2 regions of the Streptomyces sp. NPDC015345 genome follow, and region 2 is predicted to be linked to the other one. Evidence: riboswitches for the same ligand, from Rfam matches in the RefSeq annotation. Region 2 holds a riboswitch; the other holds the start of a gene.
What was found. Region 2 has a riboswitch for glycine ahead of gcvP (aminomethyl-transferring glycine dehydrogenase). Riboswitches for the same ligand answer to the same signal wherever they lie in the genome.

Region 1 (4,407 bases), on a different contig from region 2:
AGCAGGTCGAGGCCCGAGGCGATACGGCGCAGATCCAGCCACGGGATGCCGACGCCGCCGCCGGGGGCGTGCGGATTGAGCCACAGGCCGTAGTGGTCCGGGTACAGGGTGCGGGCGACGTCGATACCGCGCACGACCTCGTAAGAGCGGTTCCAGCCGCTGGCGGACAGCTCCTGGGCGGAGGTCACGCAGGGGGCGTAGCCGAGGCCCTCGACCTCCATGTTCCCGTACTGGGCGTCGGGGGAGCCGGCCTGGCCGTGCCAGAGCAGCATCCACAGCTGCTCGGCGGCGAGCGCGCGCAGCAGTGCCTCGTACGCGTCGTAACGCCCGGGCGTCACTTGGCGCAGCAGCTGCTCGACCTGTCCTCCCGGTCTCGGCTGTGCTCGGCCAGGGGAGACCCCATCGCCCGCGGCCGTGCCCGACGCACTCACCCGTAACCGCCCCTTCACGCCGAACCCGACGACTCGATCAATCCCATGGACCCGCCCTGCCCTGCCCTGACGGACCCGGTCCTGGAACCAGCTTAAGCGTCGATCCCCGCCCGGACTTGACGTACGCGACGTCGAGCGTCGCGACCCCCTTGGACTCGGGCCCCGCGACTCAGGCCCCCCGGAGGTAGAACGGCCGCACCTTCGCGCGGAGCCAGTCCGCCACCGGGTCCTGGGCCACGTCGAGCAGGACGAGGTTGACCGGCCAGGGGACCGGGACCAGGGTCAGGGCGCGACCGAGGGCCTGCATCGGGAGGTCGCGGGCGTCGCCCTCCCAGGTGGCCAGTTCGACGCCGACGAAGAGGGTCGGATCGTCCGTCTCGATGGCGGCCAGGCAGCGGCGCGCGGTGAGCACGATGCCCGCCGCCTCGAATTCACGGCCCGCGGCGGCCAGGAAGTCCACCGGGTCCTCCTGCCAGTCCGGCTCGAAGAGGCGGACCCGGCCGCCGGTGGTGGGCCCGTCCAGCGGGGTGCGGCCGGCCCGGCACAGCTCGGCCACGGCGGGCGGCGGCAGGGGGACGCCGACGGTGCCGTCCGGGTTCAGCACGATGCCCAGCTGCGGCGGAAGGCCCCGCGCGAACTCCACGGCGGGCGCCACCGTGCACCCCATGCGGTCGGCCGCGCCGCCGAGCGCCTGGCGGAACTGCTCCTCGGAGGTGAAGACGGGGACGTACGCCTGTCCGTCGATCTCCAGGGTCGGCAGGTCGAGGGTGCCACTTTCCGGGCCGCCGCCGTTGGGCAGCGGGATCCAGAGCCGGCTGCGGCCCAGCACCTCGACTATGCGGGCACCCGCCGAGGCGGGGGCGCCGAGCGAGGCCGCGAGGACCTGCTCCAGTTCGTTGCCCGGCCATCCGCCGTACGGATGGGCGTGTGCCTGCGCCGGAAAGTCCATCTGTCCCAACCCCTGCTCGCGACCGCTCTGCCTGCGGCTCGCACCCTAACGCCGCTGGTCCTCAGCGGTCGAAGGCGATCTCCCGCAGCACCTGCGCCGCCGCGCGGTCGAGCAGCACCGCGGAGCCGCAGCCACGCGGCAGGTCGCCCCGCTCGGCGGCCGCCACGAGCCGCGAGATCACTCTGCGGTGCCGGGCGAAGGCGTACCGCGAGACGCCGCGGCCGCGCTCGCGCTGGCCCTGGAGCGCGGTGTCGGCGGGGACGTCGAGGAGCAGCAGATGCAGCGTCCCGCCGCGCCGCAGGGCCTCCCGGGCGAGCCAGCGGCGCACCCACGCCTGGGTGCCGCAGTCGTGCACGACGACGCCGGCGCCGGAGCGCAGGATCCGGCGAAGGCCCGCGTAGTGCGCGAGGCGGACCACGGGGCGGTAGACCGCGTACGGCAGCAGCCGCGGCATGCGGGCCGCCCAGCGGTCGCGGGTGTCCTGGGAGTCGACGCGGTTGCCGCTGACGGCCTGCCGCATCAGCGTCGACTTTCCGCCACCGGGCAGCCCGGAGACGACGACCAGGTCGCCCTCGGCGAAGGTGAGGCGGCGCGGGCTGTGCCCGGCCCGCTGCCGCAGATCGCGGACGACGGCCACGGGGAGCGGACCGCAGCCCTCCCGGAGCGGGGCGGCAGCCTGCTTCGGCAGCGCCACCCCCGTGGTAGTGGCGTAGACACTCGTCCTGCTGCGCACCGTGATCGGCCTCCCCATAGCGGTCACGTACTGCTTTCCCCGGCAAGTGTAAAGAGAAGGTAATGCGGCACAAGAGGATTACTCGACCACGCGTCCCCCCTGGCCACGGTCGCGTGCAATGATGTGCGCGCCAACTCCATACCGGCCGTTTGAATCCGCGCGGGAGAGTTCCCGGACCAGCATGTATGGGTTCGGGGCGCCGAAGGAGCAAGTCCCTCCCTTGAATCTCTCAGGCCCCGTACCGCGCGGGCGAGGCACATCTGAAAAGCGGGCCGGCAGCCGTCGGTCCCACCCAAGGTGCAAGCCGTGCGTCCCATATGCCGGGACGCTCGCGGCGAACCTCTCAGGTTCCGATGACAGATGGGGAGGATCGACCTCGCCCGTCATGCCCTGGGAGTTTTCTTCATGAGCACTGCCCCCCGTCTGACCGCCCTCGATGGCGTGCATCGCGCGCTCGGCGCGACCATGACCGACTTCGCGGGCTGGGACATGCCGCTGCGGTACGCCAGCGAGCGCGACGAGCACAACGCCGTGCGCACCAAGGCCGGTCTCTTCGACCTCTCCCACATGGGCGAGATCACCGTCACCGGCCCCGGGGCCGTCGACTTCCTGAACTTCTCGCTGGTCGGCAACATCGGCTCCGTCGGTGTCGGCCGCGCCCGCTACACCATGATCGTCGCCGAGGACGGCGGCATCCTGGACGACCTGATCGTCTACCGCCTGGGCGAGACCGAGTACATGGTGGTGGCCAACGCCTCCAACGCACAGGTCGTCCTTGACACCCTCACCGCCCGCGCCGACGGCTTCGACGCCGAGGTCCGCGACGACCGCGACGCGTACGCGCTGCTCGCCGTCCAGGGCCCCGAGTCCCCCGGCATCCTGAAGTCCCTCACGGACGCCGACCTGGACGGCCTGAAGTACTACGCGGGCCTGCCCGGCACCGTCGCGGGCGTCCCCGCGCTGATCGCCCGCACGGGCTACACCGGCGAGGACGGCTTCGAGCTGTTCGTCGCCCCCGGTGACGCCGAGAAGCTGTGGAACGCGCTCATGGAGGCCGGCACCCCCGTCGGCATGGTCCCGGCGGGCCTCTCCTGCCGCGACACGCTGCGCCTGGAGGCGGGCATGCCGCTGTACGGGCACGAGCTGACCGCCGGGCTCACGCCGTTCGACGCGGGCCTCGGCCGGGTGGTGAAGTTCGACAAGACGTCGCGGTCGGACTCCTTCGTGGGCCGCGCGGCCCTGGCCGCCGCCGCCGAGCGTGCCGAGTCCGCCCCGCCTCGCAAGCTGGTCGGCCTGATCGCCGAGGGCCGCCGCGTCCCGCGCGCGGGCTTCTCCGTGGTCGCGGACGGCAAGGTCATCGGCGAGGTCACCTCCGGCGCCCCGTCCCCGACGCTGGGCAAGCCGATCGCGATGGCGTACGTGGACGCGGAGCACGCCGCTCCCGGCACCCCCGGTGTGGGCGTGGACATCCGCGGTACGCATGAGCCGTACGAGGTCGTGGCGCTGCCGTTCTACAAGCGCCAGAAGTGACGCCCCGACCGTCACAAGTGACCCCCCGCACATCTTTCCCGTTCCGCAGCACCCACCCGCGTACAGGAGAATTCAGGTCATGAGCAACCCCCAGCAGCTGCGTTACAGCAAGGAGCACGAGTGGCTGTCGGACGCCCAGGAGGGCGTGTCGACGGTCGGCATCACGGAGCACGCGGCCAACGCGCTCGGTGACGTCGTCTTCGTGCAGCTTCCGGCGGTCGGCGACACGGTGACCGCGGGCGAGACCTGCGGCGAGCTGGAGTCGACCAAGTCGGTCAGCGACCTCTACTCCCCGGTCACCGGCGAGGTCGTCGAGGCCAACCAGGACGTCGTGGACGACCCGTCGCTGGTGAACTCCGCGCCGTTCGAGGGCGGTTGGCTCTTCAAGGTCCGCACCACGGAGGAGCCGAAGGACCTGCTCTCCGCGGACGAGTACACCGAGTTCTCCGGCAGCTAAGGATCTCCCCGATGTCGCTTCTGAACACCCCTCTGCACGAGCTGGACCCGGAGGTCGCCGCCGCCGTCGACGCCGAGCTCCACCGCCAGCAGTCCACCCTGGAAATGATCGCCTCGGAGAACTTCGCTCCGGTCGCCGTCATGGAGGCCCAGGGGACGGTCCTCACCAACAAGTACGCCGAGGGCTACCCCGGCCGCCGCTACTACGGCGGCTGCGAGCATGTCGACGTCACCGAGCGGCTCGCGATCGAGCGGATCAAGGACCTGTTCGGTGCCGAGTACGCCAACGTCCAGCCGCACTCCGGCGC
Region 2 (4,407 bases):
ACGCCGGTCGCCTTGCTGAGCGGCCGCAGGTCGATGATGGCCTCGTGCGCGACGAGCCCGCCGGGACCGGTGTAGAGCACCGGGTAGTGCGGCTCAAGGCGCTTGGCGATGTAGTTGGCGGACAGCACCGCGACCTGGGTGGCGCGCTTGAGCCCCTCGCCGCCCATGAGGCGTACGTACGACCAGGAGATCGGCAGGATCCCGGCGGAACCCCACGGCGCCGCGGAGATCGGGCCGACACCGGTCTTCGGGCCCGCGGCGGGCTGCAACGGGTGGTTGGGCAGGTACGGCGCGAGGTGCTCGCGCACACCGACCGGGCCGACACCGGGACCGCCGCCGCCGTGCGGGATGCAGAAGGTCTTGTGCAGGTTCAGGTGCGAGACGTCGCCGCCGAAGTGCCCGGGCTTGGCGAGCCCCACCAGCGCGTTGAGGTTGGCGCCGTCCACATAGACCTGGCCGCCGGCCTCGTGCACCTCCGCGCAGATGTCGGCGACATGCTCCTCGAACACGCCGTGCGTCGAGGGGTACGTGATCATGAGCACCGCCAGCTCGTCGCGGTGCTTCTCGATCTTGGCGCGCAGGTCCTCGGCGTCGATCTCGCCGTCGTCGGCGGTCTTCACGACGACGACCTTCATGCCGGCCATGACGGCGCTCGCCGCGTTCGTCCCGTGCGCGGAGGACGGGATGAGGCAGACGGTGCGCTGGTCGTCACCGTTGGCGCGGTGGTACCCGCGCACGGCCAGCAGCCCGGCCAGCTCACCCTGCGACCCGGCGTTCGGCTGGAGGGAGACCTTGTCGTACCCGGTGACCTCGGCGAGCCGCTCCTCCAGCTCACGGATGAGCGTGAGGTAGCCCTGCGCCTGCTGGGCGGGCGCGAAGGGGTGCAGCTGCCCGAACTCGGGCCAGGTGACCGGCTCCATCTCGGTGGTCGCGTTGAGCTTCATCGTGCAGGAGCCCAGCGGGATCATGCCGCGGTCGAGCGCGTAGTCGCGGTCGGCCAGCCTGCGCAGGTAGCGCAGCATCGAGGTCTCGGAGCGGTACTGGTGGAAGACGGGGTGCGTGAGGTACTGATCCGTACGCAGCAGGCCCGCGGGCAGCGTGTCCCTGACCTCGGCGTCGAGCGCGTCGACATCGGCCTCGACCCCGAAGGCCCCCCACACGGCGGCGAGCTGCCGGCGCGTGGTGGTCTCGTCGCAGGCGAGCGAGACGTGGTCGGCGTCGACCCGGCGGATGTTGACGCCGTTCTCGCGGGCTGCAGAAACGATCCCCTCCGCCTTGCCGGGCACGCGCACGGTCAGCGTGTCGAAGTACGCGCCGTGCACGACCTCGACACCGCCCGCCTTCAGGCCCTCGGCGAGGAGCGTCGCGTACCGGTGGGTGCGCCGCGCGATGGACTTCAGCCCGTCGGGGCCGTGGTAGACGGCGTACATCCCGGCCATGACGGCGAGCAGCACCTGCGCGGTACAGATGTTGCTGGTGGCCTTCTCACGGCGGATGTGCTGCTCACGGGTCTGCAACGCGAGCCGGTACGCCTTGTTGCCGTCGGCGTCGACGGAGACGCCGACGAGCCGCCCGGGCAGGCTGCGCGCGAACTTCTCGCGCACCGCCATGTAACCGGCGTGCGGGCCGCCGAAGCCCATCGGCACACCGAAGCGCTGCGTCGTGCCGACGGCGATGTCCGCGCCGAGCTCGCCCGGCGAGGTGAGCAGCGTCAGGGCGAGCAGGTCGGCGGCGACCGTGACGACCGCACCGAGCTCGTGCGCCTGGTCGATGAGCGGCTTGATGTCGCGTACGGCACCGGAGGCGCCGGGGTACTGCACCAGCACGCCCACGACACCGCGCTCGGCGACCTCGGCGGGAATTCCGGTGCTCAAGTCCGTGACAACGACCTCGACACCCGTCGGCTCGGCACGGGTCCGGATGACGGCGATGGTCTGCGGCAGGGCGTCCGCGTCGACGAGGAAGACCCCGTCCTTGACCTTGCCCATGCGCCGCGACAGGGCCATGGCCTCGGCAGCGGCCGTGCCCTCGTCGAGCAGCGAGGCTCCGGAGGTGGGCAGGCCGGTCAGCTCGGCGACCATGGTCTGGAAGTTGAGCAGCGCTTCGAGGCGCCCCTGGGAGATCTCGGGCTGGTACGGCGTGTAGGCGGTGTACCAGGCGGGGTTCTCCATGACGTTCCGCAAGATCACGGGCGGTGTGAAGGTGCCGTAGTACCCGAGACCGATCATGGAATCGAGGACCTGGTTCCGGTCGGCGAGCGAGCGCAGTTCGGCCAGCACCTCGGCCTCGGAGCGCGCGCCGGGCAGCTTCAGCGCCTCGGCGTTCTTGATCACATCCGGCACCGCGGCGGCCGTGAGCTCGTCGAGCGAGCCGTACCCGACCTGGGCGAGCATCTTGGCCCGCGCTTCCGCATCGGGCCCGATGTGCCGCTGCTCGAAGGGGATGCCCTGTTCGAGCTCGGAGAGCGGGATGCGATTGGTGGCAGTCATTGCGGAGGCCTCCTGGTCTGCGCGACCTACGAGGGGTACCACGGCGCGGGTACCCGGACGGCCTCCCCCTCTGTCATCTCAACCTGAGAGCTTCACCGGGGGACACCGCGAAGGCGCCGGCCCGGCTTTCACCGTCGGTGAGGAAGGGGTTCGAACGTGCCCGCCCGTACGCCCGCCCTGCTTTCCAGAGTGACCTCGTCCGTGCGGTACGTGTGCCTGAGAGATTCCGGGGAGGATTTGCTCCTTCGGCGCCTCCGGAATCGTGACCCGGAGAGCTCTCCCGCACGGGATCAGCAGCCAGCGCCAGCCTACCAGCGCGTCCCCCGGCCATTCCCTCGAGTGGCCGCCTGCCCCGAAGTGCTCTTACGTAGTGAGTACGAGCGGACAAAGATGAGTTATGCCCACATCCGACCCCGCGATCAGCTGGAGGGCCCGTGCAGACCGACATCGATCCGCGCAACCTGATCGGCCGCAAGGCGTTCGACCGGAACGGGGCGAAGATCGGCACGATCGACGAGATCTATCTCGACGACGCCACCGGCGCACCGGAGTGGGCGGCCATACGCACCGGCCTGTTCAGCCGCGACGCCTTCGTCCCCCTGGAGCCGAGCGAACTCACCGGCGACGGCACCCTCCGCATCCCCTTCGACCGCGACCTGATCAAGGACGCCCCCGACTTCGGCGTCGGCCGCCACCTCTCTCCCGCCCAGGAACTCCAGCTCTACCACCACTACGGCCTGGACACCACACCCCCAGAGCCCCCACCCCAGGACCGCGACTTCGGCCACATCGCAGGCGACCCTCCCTGACCACGCGGCCGTTCCCCTTCCCTCGGTTCCCCCTGCACCATCGGCCACGCGGACCCGCAATCCCGGTCACACAGCCAACAAGCTCCCAGCGAGGCCGACCGGCCGGCCCGAGACCACGACACCGGCCACATCACCACCGCCCCCGTACGTCTCCCTCGCCGCGGACCTCCCTCTCCCCTCTGCCGAGCCCCCCGACCGCAGCCTCAACCCCGCTCCCCCAGCCCCGTCACCTCCCCAGCCCCCGCAGGCAAGGCCTCCCCCACGACCGACGACTCCACCGCACAGGACGGCTCCACCAACGGCAACGGCTCCGCCGGCACCAGCAGCGGATCATCCGTGCGGAACGTCCGCACCCGCCCCGGCTCGGACCCCGGCGTCTCGAAGCGCACCGTCACCCGCCCCAGCCCGCTCCCCTGCACCCACCCGTGCCCGTACTCGGCATGCCGCACATCGTGCCCAGCTGCCCAGCGCCGCTCCGCAGGGGCCGCGGACTCCTCGGCACCCACGTCCTGCGGCTCCCCGGGCGACGCCCCACCCGCCCCGCCCGCCCCGTCCACCTCGCCGCCGGACTCCGGCTCCGCACCCTCATCGGAAACCCCGGCCTCAGCGGCAGCCTGCGCCTGGGCCTGCGCGAAGAGGTCCTCCTGCGTGTAGTCGGCGAGCCCCGTGACCCCCACCCCCAGCAGCCGCACCCCACCCGTGGTGTCCACGGACTCCAGCAGCCGCGCCGCGGCCTCCCGGACCACTCCGGGGTCGTCGGTGGGCCCCCGCAGCGTCTCGGACCGCGTCAGCGTGGAGAAGTCGAACCGCCGCACCTTCAGCACGATGGTCCGCCCCGAGTGCCCCGCCGCACGCAGCCGCTGCACGCACCGGTCGGCGAGCCGGGCGACCTCTCCCCTGACCCGTACCCGGTCGTGGATGTCCACGTCATAGGTGTCCTCGACACTGACCGACTTGGTGTCCCGCTCGGCCACCACGGGCCGCTCGTCGTGCGCCAGCGCCATCGCGTACAGCGATCCGCCGTGCGCCTTCCCGAGCAGCCGTACGAGCTCGTCCTCCCCGGCCTCGGCGATCTCCTCGACCGTGGTGATCCCGGCCCGCCGCAAATG

Region 1: it holds a riboswitch for glycine, as region 2 does, so the genes downstream of both, gcvT (glycine cleavage system aminomethyltransferase GcvT) here and gcvP (aminomethyl-transferring glycine dehydrogenase) in region 2, are expected to answer to the same signal.

Annotation. Positions count from the first base shown of each region.
Region 1 is NZ_JBIBTX010000009.1:41,266-45,672, reverse strand. It holds gene ACF062_RS31605 (enhanced serine sensitivity protein SseB C-terminal domain-containing protein) at 1-431, opposite strand, end outside; gene ACF062_RS31600 (enhanced serine sensitivity protein SseB) at 601-1,380, opposite strand; gene ACF062_RS31595 (AAA family ATPase) at 1,442-2,131, opposite strand; glycine riboswitch at 2,264-2,367, shown strand; gene gcvT (glycine cleavage system aminomethyltransferase GcvT) at 2,519-3,643, shown strand; gene gcvH (glycine cleavage system protein GcvH) at 3,723-4,100, shown strand; gene glyA (serine hydroxymethyltransferase) at 4,112-4,407, shown strand, end outside.
Region 2 is NZ_JBIBTX010000010.1:311,007-315,413, forward strand. It holds gene gcvP (aminomethyl-transferring glycine dehydrogenase) at 1-2,489, opposite strand, end outside; glycine riboswitch at 2,684-2,782, opposite strand; gene ACF062_RS34415 (PRC-barrel domain-containing protein) at 2,924-3,298, shown strand; gene ACF062_RS34420 (DNA polymerase IV) at 3,502-4,407, opposite strand, start outside.